One region of the Aquabacterium sp. A3 genome, then DNA from elsewhere that is predicted to be linked to it. Evidence: predicted binding sites of a transcription regulator. Region 1 holds the regulator's gene; each other region holds the start of a gene.
The links. The regulator sigma-54, encoded in region 1, starts transcription at its own class of promoters, with help from an activator protein. The targets are predictions, from matches to a motif close to TGGCANGNAANCTGCTTT.
Positions count from the first base shown of each region.

Region 2: a site for sigma-54 is predicted at 2,156-2,173, ahead of nirB (nitrite reductase large subunit NirB). Genes of this name have one in related genera too.
Region 3: a site for sigma-54 is predicted at 2,116-2,133, ahead of WNB94_RS06645 (PEP-CTERM sorting domain-containing protein). Genes of this name have one in related genera too.

Region 1 is NZ_JBBPEV010000006.1:551-5,936, forward strand. It holds gene WNB94_RS15735 (16S rRNA (uracil(1498)-N(3))-methyltransferase) at 1-694, shown strand, start outside; gene WNB94_RS15740 (THUMP domain-containing class I SAM-dependent RNA methyltransferase) at 699-2,042, opposite strand; gene WNB94_RS15745 (DUF599 domain-containing protein) at 2,168-2,878, opposite strand; gene WNB94_RS15750 (RNA polymerase factor sigma-54) at 2,963-4,507, opposite strand; gene lptB (LPS export ABC transporter ATP-binding protein) at 4,520-5,299, opposite strand; gene lptA (lipopolysaccharide transport periplasmic protein LptA) at 5,304-5,386, opposite strand, start outside.
Region 2 is NZ_JBBPEV010000007.1:71,297-76,682, reverse strand. It holds gene WNB94_RS16810 (ATP-binding protein) at 1-308, shown strand, start outside; gene WNB94_RS16805 (phosphoethanolamine transferase) at 415-2,076, shown strand; gene nirB (nitrite reductase large subunit NirB) at 2,263-4,794, shown strand; gene nirD (nitrite reductase small subunit NirD) at 4,813-5,178, shown strand; gene WNB94_RS16790 (nitrate reductase) at 5,175-5,386, shown strand, end outside.
Region 3 is NZ_JBBPEV010000001.1:1,497,541-1,502,926, forward strand. It holds gene WNB94_RS06640 (hypothetical protein) at 1-963, opposite strand, end outside; gene WNB94_RS06645 (PEP-CTERM sorting domain-containing protein) at 1,056-1,934, opposite strand; gene WNB94_RS06650 (ankyrin repeat domain-containing protein) at 2,265-3,191, opposite strand; gene epsA (XrtB/PEP-CTERM-associated transcriptional regulator EpsA) at 3,202-4,041, opposite strand; gene WNB94_RS06660 (hypothetical protein) at 4,071-4,553, opposite strand; gene WNB94_RS06665 (type II secretion system protein) at 4,540-4,929, opposite strand; gene WNB94_RS06670 (type II secretion system protein) at 4,934-5,386, opposite strand, start outside.

The DNA of each region.
Region 1 (5,386 bases):
TGCGCGCCACGTGCAGGTGTGGCGGCTGCAACCCGGCGACGTGGTGGAGGTGTTTGATGGGCAGGGGCAGTGCTGGACGGCCGAGGTGGTCAGCATGGGGCGGCGCGAGGTGTCGGTGTCGCTTCGTGCGCCATGCGTGGTGAACAGTGAGTTGCCCGTGTCAGTGACCTTGGCGGTGGGGATGCCCGCCAATGACCGGATGGATTTTTTGGTGGAGAAGGCGTCCGAATTGGGGGTGACCCACATTCAGCCGCTGATGTGTGCCCGATCGGTGCTGCGGTTGGACGCTGAGCGTGCGCTGAAGAAGGTGGCGCACTGGCAAGGCGTTGCAGCGGCGGCATGCGAGCAGTCGGGACGCGTGTGCGTACCCACGGTGGCACCGGTGCGCACATTGACGCAGTACCTGCAGGCCGCAGCGTGCGAGGCAGGCGACGGTGTGCAGCGGGCGGTGTTGAGCCCTCGCGCCAGCGAGTCACTGGCGGGCTGGGCCGCCCGCGCGAAGGATGGGTCCAAGGGGGCGTCCAGCCTGGCCTGGGTGTTCTTGAGCGGGCCCGAGGGTGGGCTGTCGGCGGAAGAAGAACAGGCCGCCCTGGCGCAAGGCTGGACCGGTGTGCGCCTGGGACCTCGGGTGTTGCGCGCCGACACGGCACCGTTGGCCGCGCTGGCGGTGCTGGGCAGCCTGCACGAGGGCTGAGGGCTCAAGCCTCGTCGGCTGGAGCGGCCGGGCTTGGCGCGGGACGGACGTCATGGGCGCCGGCCACGATGTCGAAGCGGAAGAGGCGGCATTCGATGGGGCCGTTGAACATGACGACGCGGCGGCTTTCCTTGAGCCGCATGGCCGAAGGCAGCTTCATGTCGGGGCTGAGCACCCACGCCGTCCACCCCGCGTACTGCTGTTTCCACTGGCGCGCCAGTTGCTGGAAGAAGGTGTCGGCGCCAGCGTCGTCGAAACCCTCACGGCCTGTGCGTTCATCGGCGTTGCGTGAGCGGTAGGCATCGCGTGCGCTGCCTTTGGTGTCGATGCGCTCGCCATAGGGCGGGTTGAACATCATGACACCCTGGGCGCATGGGGCCGGTCGCTGGAGGGCATCGGCCGTCTTGAAAGCGATGGCGTGGCGCACGCCAGCCCGCTCCGCGTTGCGGGTGGCGAAGTCGGTCATTCGGAATGCGACGTCGCCCGCGTAGATGGCGACCTGTGGCGCACGCTGTCGCGCACGCGCGGCCTGCCGGAGTTGCTGCCAGGCGCCGAGATGGGGTTTGAACGGCAGGAGCTTCTCGAAGGCAAACTGACGTTGCAGCCCGGGCGCGATGTCGCAAGCGATTTGCGCGGCCTCGATGGGGATGGTGCCCGCGCCGCAGCAGGGGTCCAGCAGGGGGCCATCTTCGGGGCGCCCTTGCCAGCCGGCAGCGGCGAGCATGGCGGCAGCGAGTGTCTCTTTCAGCGGCGCTTCACCAGTGTCATCGCGCCAGCCGCGCTTGAAGAGCGCCTCGCCGGAGGTGTCGATGTACAGCAGCGCGCGGGCCTCGTCCAGGAACAGCTGCACACCCAGGTCAGGGTGTCGGGTGTCCACGCTGGGGCGCTCGCCGGTGCGTTCGCGCAGGTGGTCGCACACGGCGTCCTTGATGCGCAGGCCCGCGAACTGCAGGCTTCGCAGCGGGCTGCGGCGTGCCGCGACGTCCACGCGCAGGGTGTGACGGGGGGTGATCCACTGCGCCCAGTCGACGAGACGGCCCAGGCGGTAGAGGTCGTCTTCATGACGGTAGGTGGATTCGGCCACGCGCCACAAGACGCGCTGGGCCAGGCGGCTTTCGAGGTTCAGGCGCATGGCCTGCTCCAGCCCCGCCTGCTGCCGGGGGGCACCTTCGGGCAGATCGACGGGCGGACGCACCTCGATGCCGCCTCGGCCCTCGGACAGGCGCGCCGATGCCCCCAGGATGCGACGGGCCTCGTCGAGCAAGAGTGGCTCGACACCGCTGGCGCAAGACAGGAAAAGCACAGGCTCATGAAGCACACGGGGAGCCACATGGCCACCCCCGGGCATGGCGGCGGGCGCCGGGCGCGAAGGGCCTGGGCGCGAGGCAGGCGCCGGGACACGGCGGGGACGGGGGGCGGAGGTGGTCATGGGCAAGCGAGAGGCAAACGATCGGCGCGGCGACAGGGGCGGGCTCAGGCGTTGAGCACGGCAAGCACGTCCGAGAGGAATTCACGTCGGTAGAGGATCCAGAGCACCGCGAGGGTGGCCAGGGCAAAGAAGATCGGGGACACGAACCAGGCGATCACCGCGAACGACATGTAGTAGGCGCGCAAGCCATCGGCAAAGCTCTCGGCGGCCATGCCCATGAGCTTGCCCGCGCGCCGGATGAATTCGTCGCGATCGGCCTGGCCACGGTCGAACACGTCGACATTGGGCGCGGCCCCCACCAGGATGGCACCGAAGGAGTACACGCGCATGGACCAGGTGAAGCGAAAGAAAGCGTAAATGAACACGGACAGCAAGATGAGCAGCTTGATGTCGAAGACGAGCAGCGTGGTGCGGGCGGCGAACGGGATGTCCTTGACGAGTTCACTGGCGCGGTCGTGGGTGCCCAGCACCGCCAGCAAGCCCCCGAGGATCAGGATGGTGGTGGACGCCCAGAAGCTGGGGCTGCTGGCCAGGTTCTGGGTGATGGCGGCGTCCACGATGCGCTGGTCGCGGTGGGTGACCTGGGCCATCCAGTGCATGCGGTAGTGGTTGGTGCTGGCCAGCAAGGTGCGCTGCACCCGGGCTCGGCGCGAGGCGAACTGGGCATAAGCAACCCAGCCAAAGAAGAACAGGCTCAGGGCCGCCCAGTCCTGCCAGGGGAGGATGGCGATGGCTCGCTCAAATGGCAACAGCATGGGGCAGGGAGATGGAGGTGTTCACAAAAAGAAACGGTGACGAGAAGCGATGACGGCACCCCCGGCGGCCGCCAGCGGGGGCCGTCAGAGCGACTTGCGCAGGTTCGCGGGCGCGATCTTGAGGGCCTCGCGGTACTTGGCCACGGTGCGGCGCGCCACCTGGATGCCCTGCTCTTCCAGCATGGACGAGAGTTGGCTGTCTGACAAGGGCTTGGCCGGGTCTTCGGCGGCGACGAGCTGCTTGATCAGGGCGCGCACGGCGGTGCTGGAGGCGTTGCCGCCGGCTTCGGTGTTGAGCGATGAGCCGAAGAAGTACTTGAGCTCGAACGTGCCGAAGGGCGTGTTCATGTACTTGGCGGTGGTGACCCGCGAGATGGTGGACTCGTGCAGACCGAGTTCGTCGGCGATTTCGCGCAGCACCAGCGGTTTCATCGCGATCTCGCCATGGGTGAAGAAATTCTTCTGGCGATCGACGATGGCCTGCGAGACCCGCAGGATGGTGTCGAAGCGCTGCTGGATGTTCTTGACGAACCAACGGGCCTCCTGCAAGCGGGAGCTGAGCGAGGCGTGCGCGCCCTCGCCACCGCCGCGGGGGCCCCGGCTGGCACGCAGGGCCTGGGCGTAGAGGTCGTTGATGCGCAGCTTGGGCATGACGTCGGGGTTGAGCACCACCTTCCAGCCACGCCCCGACTTTTGCACGATGACGTCGGGCACGATGATGTTGGCCTCAGCCCGCGTGAAAGCCCGGCCGGGCTTGGGCTCCAGGCTGACGATGAGGGACTGTGCGGCCTTGAGCTGCGACTCATCGGCACCGGTGGCCGCCATGAGCTTGCGCATGTCGCGGCGGGCCAGCAGTTCGAGGTGATCGCGGCAGATGGCCCGGGCCACGTCGCAGGCCGGGTGATCGTCCTGGTCGCGCAACTGCAGCAAGAGACACTCGGAAAGGTTGCGGGCGCCGACGCCGACGGGCTCCAGGCTCTGCAGCCAGCCCAGCGCGCAGCGCAGGCGCGACAGGAGTTCGTCGCGCGAGTCCTCGTCGACATCGTCGTCCTCACCACCCAGCAGGCTGTTGGCAACGTCCTCCAGGGCGTCGGCCAGGTAGCCGTCTTCGTTGAGCGACTCGATCAGGACATCGACGGCCGCCTTGTCGGCGGGCGACAGGCGCATGCCATTGAGCTGGTGGCGCAGGTGCTCTTGCAGGCTGATGGACTCGCTGTTGCGCTCCAGCGGGTCGTGGTCGTCGTCGTCGCTGTTGTTGCGCGAAGGCGTTTCGCGGATGCCGTCAAAGTCATCGCGCTCGGTGCCGTTTTCCCAATCATCACGCTCGGTGGCGCCCGCTTCAAGCCCATCCAGGCCGGCAGGTTCGGCCTCACCGCCGGGGCCATCGGTGTCGGTGGCGCGGTCATCACGGCTGAGTTGCTCTTGCCGCTGCCGCTCGAACTCTTGCGAGGCGGCGGTTTCCAGCGAAGCAAATTCGTCGTCGGGCTCGAGGAAGGGGTTTTGTTCGAGCATTTGCTCGACTTCCTGATGCAACTCCAGCGTGGACAGCTGCAACAGACGGATGGACTGCTGCAACTGAGGGGTGAGCGCCAGGTGCTGAGAAAGCCGGAACTGCAGTGAAGGCTTCATGGCGCGGCTGCCTCACATGCGGAAGTGCTCGCCGAGGTAGACCTTGCGGACGTCGGCGTTGTCGATGATCTCGGCAGGGGCGCCTTCGGCCAGCACGCGGCCCTCGCTGATGATGTAGGCGCGATCACAGATCCCCAAGGTTTCACGCACGTTGTGGTCGGTGATGAGCACACCGATGTCGCGGGCCTTGAGGAAACGGATGATGCGCTGGATCTCCATGACGGCGATGGGATCGACCCCGGCAAAGGGCTCGTCCAGCAGGATGAAGCGCGGCTGGGTGGCCAAGGCACGCGCGATCTCGACACGGCGACGCTCGCCGCCCGACAAGGCCATGGCGGGGCTGGAGCGCAGCTTCTCGATGCTGAGGTCTTGCAAGAGGGTGTCGAGCCGTTGGCGCAGCTCGGCCTCGGACAGCCGTCGGCCTTGCGCGTCGTGCTGCAACTCCAGCACCGCGCGGATGTTTTCTTCGACCGTGAGGGCTCGAAAGATCGAGGCCTCCTGGGGCAGGTAGCTCAGGCCGCGACGTGCGCGTTGGTGGATGGGCAGGCGCTCGACCCGTTCACCGTCGATGTCGATGGTGCCGGCGTCAGCCCGAACCAGCCCCACGATCATGTAAAACGAGGTGGTTTTGCCTGCGCCGTTGGGGCCCAGCAGGCCCACCACTTCGCCGGCGCCCACCGACACGTGCACGTCGTGCACCACCGTGCGGGCACCGTAACGTTTGCGCAAGCCCTGAGCGTGAAGACGGGCCGTGGTGGCGTCGCCGGGAGTGGGGGGGCGAGGATCGCTCATGTGCTCAACGCCCGGCTGGCCCGGCTGCATTGGGGGCGTCGCTGCGAGGCGTGATCACGCCCTGCACGCGGCCACGGCTGGCGCCAC
Region 2 (5,386 bases), on a different contig from region 1:
TGGCCCTGCGCAACCTGCTGGACAACGCCCTGCGCCACACCCCGGCGGGCAGCCAGGTGTGGGTGCGGCTGAGCGCCCTGGACGATGGCAGCGTGCACCTCAGCGTGGACGACAGCGGCCCGGGCCCCACCCCCGCCAACGCCCCCGCCACCGCCACCACCGGTGCCAGCACCGGCCTGGGCATCGGCCTGACCCTGGTCGACCGCATCACCCAGTGGCTGGGGCTGCGGTGGCGGCGCGAGCCCGGCGACGCCTCCCACCCCCACGGCCACACCCTGAGCTGGCCAGCGGGCTCCAGGCAGACCTGACGGCGGCAGGGCAGGACAGGGGAGGGCAGAACCGGGGGGACGATTAAGGCTGGATTAATCCCCATCTGAACAATCCACGCGAGCCCACTGTCCCGGCTTCGCGTCCATGCCTGCTTCACCTTCAGCCCGATCGCCGGGCTGGCATCCCCTGAGCCTCCTGCTGATCCTGTCGCTGTGGCTGACCCTGCCGGGCAACCTGCCGTTCTGGCTGGCCTTGTGGCGTCTGCCCGAGCACGAAGGCTGGCGCGTGGCCGCCCCACTGCTCACATGGCTGGGCGTGGTCTGGGGAGGCACCTTGCTGCTGCTGGCGCTGACCGCCTGGCGTTGGTGGCTCAAACCCTGGGGCCTGTTCCTGATCCTGGCCGTGGCCGCCGGCAGCTATTTCATCGCCAGCTACGGCATCGTCATCGACAGCAGCATGATCGCCAACGTCGCGCACACCGACTGGCGCGAAACGCTGGACCTGCTGTCCTGGCCCATGGCCGGGGCCTTCGTGGTGGGCGTGCTCTTGCCGGGCGCCTGGTGGTGGCGGCAGCCCGTGCGGCGCGTGCCGGCTGGCCGCCTGGTGCTGCAGCAACTGGGCCTGGGCCTGCTGGGCGTGATGGTGGCCGCCGTGGTGCTGTGGCTGGGCTTTCAGGATGCCGCCACGCTGATGCGCAACCACAAGCCCTTGCGCTACATGCTCAACCCCCACAACACCCTGTATGCCGGCGCGCAGCTGGCCTTCAAGGAGGGCCTGGGCGCTGCGGCCCAGGCCGACGCGCCCCTGATCACCGTGGCCCCTGATGCCCGCTTGCACACCCCCGTCACCGACCCTGACCAGGCCCCGCTGATCGTGCTGGTGGTGGGCGAGACCGTGCGCGCGGCCAATTTCGGGCTGCAGGGCTACGCCCGCGACACCACCCCCGGCCTGCGGGCGCTGAAGGCCCAGGGCCCCGGCACCCTGGTGTACTTTGACCAGGTGCGTTCGTGCGGCACCAACACCCATACCTCGCTGCCGTGCCTGTTTTCCATCCAGGGCCGAGACGGGGTGGGCCAGGAAAGCCGTCACGAAAACCTGCTGGACGTGCTGCAGCGCGCGGGCCTGGCCGTGGTGTGGCTGGACAACCAATCGGGCTGCAAAGGCGTGTGTGCGCGCGTACCCACGGTGAGCCTGCGTGACGAGAACGACCCCCGCTGCCCTGACGGCGAGTGCCCGGACGACGTGCTGCTGGAGCGCCTGCCCGAGGCCGTGGCCAGCCTGGATCCGGCCCGACGCGCCCGCGGCACCGTGGTGGTCATGCACCAGATGGGCAGCCATGGGCCGGCCTACCACCGCCGCAGCACGCCCGCGTTGAAGGCCTTCCAACCCGAGTGCACCGACGCCTCGCTGCCCCGCTGCAGCCCCCAGAGCATCGTCAACGCCTACGACAACAGCATCCGCCAGACCGACCAGTTGCTCAGCCGAACCATCACCTGGTTGAGCCAGCAAACCCGCCCAACGGCCTTGTTGTATGTGTCGGACCATGGCGAATCGCTGGGCGAAAACGGCCTGTACCTGCACGGCATGCCCTACAGCCTGGCCCCGCCCGAGCAAACGCATGTGCCCATGCTCACCTGGGTGTCCGACCCCCTGGCGCAATCGCGCGGATGGGGGCGGGACTGCCTGGGCGCCCGCGCGCACGAGGCCCTGAGCCACGACCATGTGTTTGGCACCGTGCTGACCCTGAGCGGGGTGCGCACCCAGGCCGTGCCGGCCAACCGGCACGCCCTCAGCGCCTGCCGCTGACGCGCGCACCACGCCGCACCACGCACCCTCGCGGCGCACCACAGAGGTGCACAACTCGGGCCGCAGGGCCGCCCAAGGTGGGCACAAACTTTGCATCGACAATGCTGCGCGCGGGGGCAATGCCGTCCCCGCCTGACAGTTCTGGCCTGCTAACGACGGCGGCTCCCCATTGTTTGCGGAGTTCCCATGAAAATCGTTGTTGTTGGCCACGGCATGGTCGGTCACAAGTTCCTCGAAAGCCTCGCCGAATCCGGTCTGCCGGGGGCCCAGGTCACTGTGTTGTGCGAGGAACCCCGTCCCGCCTACGACCGTGTTCACCTGTCCGAGTACTTCTCGGGCAAGACCGCCGAAGACCTCTCCCTGGTCGAGCCCGGCTTCTTCGACCGCACCGGCTTCGATTTGCGCCTGGCCTCGCGCGCCGCCAGCATCGACCGTCGCACCAAGACCGTGACCACGGTCGACGGCGAGCAGATCGCTTACGACAAGCTGGTGCTGGCCACGGGCTCCAACCCCTTCGTGCCCCCGATCCCCGGCCGCGAGCGCCCGCACTGTTTTGTCTACCGCACCATCGACGACCTCAACCAGATGAAGGCCTCGGGTGCCAAGTCCAAGGTGGGCGTGGTGGTGGGCGGCGGCCTGCTGGGCCTGGAATGCGCCAAGGCCCTGCGCGACATGGGCCTGGAAACCCACGTCATCGAGTTCGCCCCGCGCCTGATGGCCGTGCAGGTGGACGACGGCGGCGGCCGCGTGCTGCGCGCCAAGATCGAAGACCTGGGCGTGGTGGTGCACACCAGCCACAGCACCGTGAAGATCGAAGACGGCGCCGAGCACCGTCACCGCATGGTGTTCGAGGATGGCAGCCACCTCGACACCGACATGATCGTGTTCTCGGCCGGCATCCGCCCTCGCGACGAACTGGCCCGCCAGAGCGTGCTGGCCATCGGCCCGCGCGGCGGCGTGGTCATCGACGACCACTGCCGCACCAGCGACCACGACATCTACGCCATCGGCGAATGCGCGGCCTGGAACGAGCAAACCTTCGGCCTCGTGGCCCCGGGCTACGACATGGCCCGTGTGGCCGCCAGGCACATCGCAGGCGATGCGGCCGCCACCTTCACCGGCGCCGACATGAGCACCAAGCTCAAGCTGATGGGCGTGGACGTGGCCAGCATTGGCGACGCCCATGGCAAGACCCGTGGCAGCCGCTCGTTCCAGTACGTGGACGAGCTCAAGCAGATCTACAAGAAGATCGTGGTGAGCGACGACGGCAAGACCCTGCTGGGCGCCGTGCTGGTGGGCAACGCCGATGAATACGGCACCCTGCTGCAAATGGCCCTCAACGGCATCACCCTGCCTGAAGCGCCCGAGTTCCTGATCCTGCCCAGCAGCGACGGCCAGGCCAAGCCCGGTCTGGGCCCCGATGCCCTGCCCGACAGCGCCCAGATCTGCTCGTGCAACAGCGTCACCAAGGGCCAGATCTGCGCCGCCGTGGGCGAGGGCAACACCACCATCGCGCAGATGAAGTCGTGCACCAAGGCCGGCGCCACCTGTGGCGGCTGCGTGCCCCTGGTCACCCAGATCATGAAGAGCGAGATGGCCAAACGTGGGCTGGCCGTCAACAACCACCTGTGCGAGCACTTTCCCTACTCGCGCCAGGAGTTGTTCCACCTGATCCGCGTGGGCGAGATCAAGACCTTCGACGAGCTGATGGCCAAACACGGCAAGGGCCTGGGCTGCGACATCTGCAAGCCCACCGCCGCCAGCATCTTCGCCTCGGTCTGGAACGACTTCGTGCTCAAGCCCCAACTGGCCAGCCTGCAAGACAGCAACGACTACTACCTGGGCAACATCCAGAAAGACGGCACCTACTCGGTCGTGCCCCGCATGCCGGGCGGCGAGGTCACCCCTGAGGGCCTGATCGCCGTGGGCATGGTGGCCAAGAAGTACGGCCTGTACACCAAGATCACCGGCGGCCAGCGCGTGGACCTCTTCGGCGCCCGCGTTGAGCAACTGCCCCTGATCTGGGAAGAACTGATCGCCGCTGGCTTCGAGTCGGGCCACGCCTATGGCAAGAGCCTGCGCACCGTCAAGAGCTGCGTAGGCAGCACCTGGTGCCGCTACGGTGTGGACGATTCGGTGGGCCTGGCCGTGGAGCTGGAAAACCGCTACAAGGGCCTGCGCGCGCCGCACAAGATCAAGTTCGGCGTGTCCGGCTGCACCCGCGAGTGCGCCGAAGCCCAGGGCAAGGACATCGGCATCATCGCCACCGAGAAGGGCTGGAACCTCTACATCTGCGGCAACGGCGGCATGAAGCCCCGCCACGCCGAACTGTTCGCCTCTGACCTGACCAAGGCGCAGCTGATCCAGCTGATCGACCGTGTGCTGATGTTCTACGTGCGCACCGGCGACCGCCTGCAACGCACCAGCACCTGGCGCGAAAACCTCGAAGGTGGTTTGGACTACCTCAAGGACGTGCTGATCGCCGACAAGCTGGGCATCGCGGCCGAGCTCGAAGCCCAGATGCAGCACGTGGTCGACACCTACCAGTGCGAGTGGAAGACCGCCGTGACCACGCCGGAAGTGCGCCAGCGCTTCCGCAGCTTCGTCAACAGCGATGCGGTCGATGCCACCGTGAAGTTCGTGCGTGAGCGTGGCCAGATCCGCCCCGCCCGCCCGGACGAAAAAGACCAGGCCGCCGTCAACGCCCTGGACGCCTGAACCCACGGAGAATTCAGCATGAACGCCGTCTTGAACACCACCCCGGTCCAGCGCTGGGTCGCTGTGTGCCCCGTCGATGCCATCGTGCCCAACACCGGGGTCTGTGCCCTGGTGGACGGGCACCCGGTGGCCGTCTTCCGCGTGAAGGCGGCCGACGGACGCGACCAGTTCCACGCCATCGACAACATCGACCCCAAGAACGGCGCCAACGTGCTGTCGCGCGGGCTGGTGGGCAACCTTGGCGAGCACATCGTCGTGGCGTCGCCGCTGTACAAGCACCACATCGTGCTGGCCACCGGCGTGTGCCTGGAAAACGCCGACTGGTCGGTGCGTGCGCACCATGCCGAGGTGCGCGACGGTCAGGTGTGGGTGTCGCTGGGATGAATATGTCCACTGCGGCACCGGCAGCGGGCGCCACCGTCACCCGCTCCACCTGCCCCTACTGCGGCACCGGTTGCGGCGTGAAGATCACGTCGGTGCAAGAACAGATCGTGGATGTGCAGGGTGACCCGGATCACCCGGCCAACTTCGGCCGCCTGTGCACCAAGGGCTCGACCCTGCACCTCACAGCCGCCGCCAGCGTCACGCAACA
Region 3 (5,386 bases), on a different contig from region 1:
CCATTTGCGATCGGCACGGGCGCCGCCGCTGCGGGTGGTCAGGTCAGGGGCGTTTTCCAGCGAGAGCACACCCAGGGCGAAGCCGCTGTTGCTCAGGCAGGCACGGGCGTTGCCGGTGCCAGAGCCTTCTTGCACATCGAACGAAGGCAGGCCGCTGTTGGCGATGCCGTAGTCGGCGGCCGTGGCAGGTGCCAGAGCGCCGCCATTAGCACCATCGCTGCCCACGTAGGTGTTCAGGAAAAACTGGTTGGACGAGGCCTGAGTGCCCGAGGTGGACACGCGGCGGCACACGGTCAGCAGGTCACCCTCGGCGCCCACGCCCAGCACGGCGTTGACGTTGACCTTGGCGGTGTTGAAGGCGTCCGACACGATGGAGGTGTACTGGGCGCGGGTGATGTTGGGCTGGCACTCGGGGGTGATGCTGTCCACGCCGCAGCTGGCCAGGCCTTGGGCGGCTTGCAGGGCGGTGTACAGGTCGTTGCTCACGGCCACGCCAAACACCTGGCTGAACGAGGCGGGGGTGGTGGCAGGCGACACCTCAAGGCCGGCGGCCAGCAGGTCGTCGGCCGAGAAGGCGGCGCCGTCGATGTCCAGGAAGCCGCCTTCCGACGAGCGGGCGCCGGTGAAGACGATGGCGCCAGGGGCGGACGCAGCGGGGTTGATGAAATCAGCGGTGTCGGTGCCGGCCGAGGTGGTGACGGCGGTGAACGAACCACCCGACACGTTGAAGGACACGGCGTCCACGCCGGGCAGGCCAGCGAAGTCGGTCGTGCACTTCACGGCGAACAGGTTGGAGCCGCTGCTCAGCTCGGTGGCGCTGCCACCGGCGCTGCCGCACATGGCGGTCAGGGCCGAACGGTAGTTGGACGAGGTGGCCGAGGCGCCAGCCAGGTACACGGTGTCGGCGTGGGCTTGGGCGGCCACCAGGGTGACGGCGGCCAGGGCGATCTTGGTGAATTTCATGGAAATGCTCCGAAAGGGGTTGGGCAAAAAACGTCGAACGATCGGCAAAGAGGTGACCCGCCAGCCGAGGGCACGGCCAGCGGGCATCCACATCAGGCCTTGCGGCGGCGGGCGGCGATGCCGGCCACGGCCAGGCCAGCGATCACCAGGGCATAGGTGCTGGGCTCGGGCACGGCAGGGGTCGGCACAGCGGCGCTCAGGACGCCGTTGGCCACGTCCAGGGTCACTTCATAGGCCAGGATGCGCTCGGCGGCGGTGCCATCCACGGCCCACAGGTAGGTGGCCATGTTGGCGAAGGTCTCGCCGCCCAGGTTGTTGAAATTGCGCCAGTTGTTGCCAAATGCATCACCAGCCATGGCGTAGCCGTTGGCACGGGTGGTGGCGCCATCGGCAGCCGTGAAGGTGTAGGCGCCGTTGGCGACGGTGGTGTGGGTGCCACGGCTGTTTTGCGGCGTGAAGATGTCGTTCTGCGCTGCAATCTGCTGGATGTTCGAGGCGTTGGTGGTGCTATTGAACAGCTGCGAAGGCAGCGGATCTTGCACACCCGTCACGATCGAACGCTTGTTGGTACCGAAGCCGGTGGTGTCGAAACCGGTGACCACGAAACGCAGGTCAGCGGCGTCCGAGTTGGCCAGCAGGGTGTTCCAGGCGCCGGTCCAGTCGTTGGTGCCACCAAAGCTGGTGACGGTGCCGTCCAGGGTGATGGTGTTGTTGATGAAGTCCCACTTCATCGTGCCCACGGTTTCCGACAGCGAGGCAGCGTCGATGGCGGTGCCGTTGCCGGTGGCGCCGATCAGGTCGTTGATCGACAGGCCCAGATCGAACACGCCGGCCGTGGTGGTGCCACCGCGGTTGTCGTAGGCGATCATGATCAGCGAGCCGTTGCCGTTGGAGCCGCGCTCCAGGGCAGCGTTGGCAGCGCCCATGCCGGTGGCCAGGGCCACTGCGGCAGCGATGTATTGCAGTTTCATATGCTTTCTCCGTTTGGGAATGAATGGTCTAAACACGTCGACGTGAATCCAGGCCGCACGCGGTGTCCTGGCTCGGGGCGAAGTGTGGGTAAACCATGTGACGCCCTCAGGGCAGGCCATCGCGCGTTCCTGATCTGTTCGGATCAGGCTGCCCAACCGGCACTGGATTCAAGGCCTACCCTAGGCAGGCTTTGTGACAATTCATCGGGCCCACCAACGCCCCAAATGGTCCGTTGAGACCACAAAGCCGCCTTGGGTGGACACGGGGCTGTCAAACCATGGTCTGAAGGGGTCCCACCGATTCCGGGGGGGTGCAGTGGCGGGCTGGCCTCAGTTCAGCGGCAGCGGGTCGGGGGCACGCTCGATCAGCACGGGCGTGAGCGGGTGTTGCAGAGTGGCACCGCGCTGCTGCAGCCATTGCACGGCCTCAAAATGCCGGCCCAGTGCGGCGGCGTGCACCGCCGTCAGGCCATGCAAATCCGGCGCGTTGACGGGCACTTGCGCCTGGTCCAGCAGCCAGGCCATGGCCTCGATCTGGCCGGCGCGTGCGGCCTCGGCCAGCGCGTGGCGCCCTTCGCGGTTGAACTGCATCAGCTCGGCGCCGCCGGCCAGCAGGCTGCGCATCACGCGCGCATGGCCACCACGGGCCGCCAGGTGCAAGGGCGCCTGCCCTGCGCCACTCCAGCGCAATGGGTCGGCCCCGGCGCGCAACAAGGCCTGCACCACCAGCTCATGCCCCCCCAGGGCGGCAGCCCCCAGCGGGCTCAAGCCGTACAGGCCCTGCTGATCGGGCTGTGCACCCCGGCGCAGCAACTCGCTGACCACGCTCAACTGGCCTTGCCGCGCGGCCAGGGTCAGCAAGGTGGCCCCGTCACGATCGCGCTCGTTGACGGGCGCGTCGGTGCGGGCCAGGCCTTGCAACAGGCCTGCCCAGTCACCCTGGCGCGCCAGGGCCATCAATGCGGGCACCTCGCCGGTCAGCGGCGCCCAGTCGGAGGGCGTCCAAGGCCCACCCTTGGCCACGGCCGCAAACTCGGCGTCGTCCACCGGGCGGTCGCTGGACGATGGCAAGGCTGGTTGCGCAAACTCCAGCCAATCGTTCACATCGCGGCTGGCCATGGTGTCCACGCGCCAGGGTGGCAACACCTGGCTCACCGCAGGTGCGCTCCAGCCACTCAAGGTCAGGCACAACAAGGCCGCAGGGAAGGCCGCACGCAAGGCCGCACAAGAAAGATCGTCAAAGGGCTTGAAGGCCATGTCGGGTTGCTCAATGTTGGGAGTCTCTGAACGCAGGTGCCGCGCCCAGCCCATCGCCCCAGGCATTGATGCTCATGGCGATGGCCACGGCCTGGGCCCGGTTGGAGGCCCCCAGCTTGCGCAGGATCTTTTGCACGTGGTTCTTGACCGTCAGGGCGCTGATGCCCAGCTTGGCGCCGATGGCATGGTTGCTCAGGCCATCACGCACCCACATCAGGATCTCGCGCTCGCGCAGGGTGATGGGCGTTGCGGGGCGCGCAGTCGTTGGGGTGGGCGCAGGCGCGGGCGAAGGTGCACGCGCAGGCACCATTTGCCGCTCCGTCACGCACACACGCTGGTAGGCGGTGTGCAGGCACGGCAGCAGCATGTCCAACGCCAGGCCATGCTGGGCCGACAGCCGTTGCCCATGCCGGGCCAGCACAAAGAAGCTCTCCAGCTCGTCAGGGCGCCCCGGACGGGTGTGGCCATGCATCAGCACCTCGCTGTAGCCTGCGCCATGGAGGGCTCCCAACACTTCGTGCTGGGTAGCGTGGCTGCCCAGGCTCATGGTCATGGCCTGCTGGCGGGCGGCGTCCCACACGGTCACCAGGGGCTGCAACCAGGTGGGGGGAACCTCTTGCAGTTGGGCCACCGTGGCCTCCGGCAAGGGCCGGCTGTTGAACACGTCAAAGGCCAGGTCTTTGGCCTCGCGGTCGTAAAAGCCGCACAGCATCAGGTCGTGCGGCAACCAGCGCTGCAGATCGCCTTGTGTCCACACAAAGAACTGATGCCGGCGACACACCTGCGGGGCGGCCTCCATGATGCGCATCAGGCCTTCTGGGTGTGCAGCGTCGGTGAAGGTGGATGACATGGCGAGTGGGTGGAATGGACTGCGGCAGTCTAGGGAGCGGTCGTGACGGTTTGTTGACGCGGTGCGGCAGGTGGCGGGTCTGCCTCGAAACGCCACTCGTCAAATCGCGCCACGCCCTTGGGCGCGCTCAGGGGCGTGAGTGCAGACACGCTGTAGACCCCACGTATGCCTTGCCCTTGGCGGATCAGCCCCCAGTCCTGCCCCGTCATCGGGTCGGGCCACACCTGGCGCAGGTGGCGCACCACCTGGCCGGTGCGCTCGTCGGCCAGCAAGTCGTTCAGGCTTTGCGGCCAGGGCGACTGACCGGTGCTCAGCGGCACGGCCGCGTAGGCGCTGATGGCGCGGCGGATCTGCTCGCCCCGAAAGGCGTACTCCATCTCACGCTCACGCTGGGCTTGTTGGCGCCAGTGGGTGCTGGCCGCCATCAGCAACACACCACTGAGCGCCACCCAGCCCAGCAGCATCAGGTAGCTGAAGCCGCGCTGATCATGGCGGTGATCACCACGCGCCATACGGCACCCCGTTCTGCCCCCGACCGATCGCGCCACTGCGCACATCGGCCATGCCGCCAGGGATGGCGCTGTCGGCCGGGGGCGGCAGCATCTGCCAGCCATCGCGGCTGCCGGTGATGGGGTCTTCGGGGATGTGGCGCAGGTAGCCGGCCTGCACCAGTTGCTGCAAGGATTCGGGGTACTGACCGCGGTCGGCGGTGTATTTGTCGATGGCGTCACGCATCACATTGAGTGAGGTGCGCAAGGTGGCTTCCCGGGCGTTGTCCACCGTGCGCACATAGCGTGGCGCCACGATGCTGGCGAGCAGGCCGATGATGGCCAGCACCACGATCAACTCGATGAGGGTGAAGCCTTTGCGGCGATTCAGGCCTGGCATGAGATCACCACTGGCGGTAAGGCGTGCCGTCCAGGCCCATGCCTTCGGCCTGCGAGTACACGTCAAACACATCGGCCCCGGGTGCGGGCGCCTCGGGTGGGCTGGCGTAGGCGCGCAGGCCCCAGGTTTGTTCGGCCGGCACGGTGCGGTCGGCCAGCGGGTCGCGCGGCAGTCGCCGCAAAAAGTAGATGCGCGGTTTGGCCGGCTGGCTGATGTCGGGCACGCCCTCCACCAAGGTGCGCAAGGTGGGCGGATAGCCCGTGTCGCCTTCCCGTTTTTCGATGCGGCCGTCGTCCCAGGCGGCCTTGTAGGCATCGATGGCGGTGCGCAGCGTTCGCAGGTTCTGCCGCAGTTCGGACTCTTGCGCACGGCGGTGCTGCAGGCTGGCCAGGGGCATGGCCGCACTGGCCAGGATGCCCACCAGCATCACCACCACCACCATCTCGATGAGGGTGAA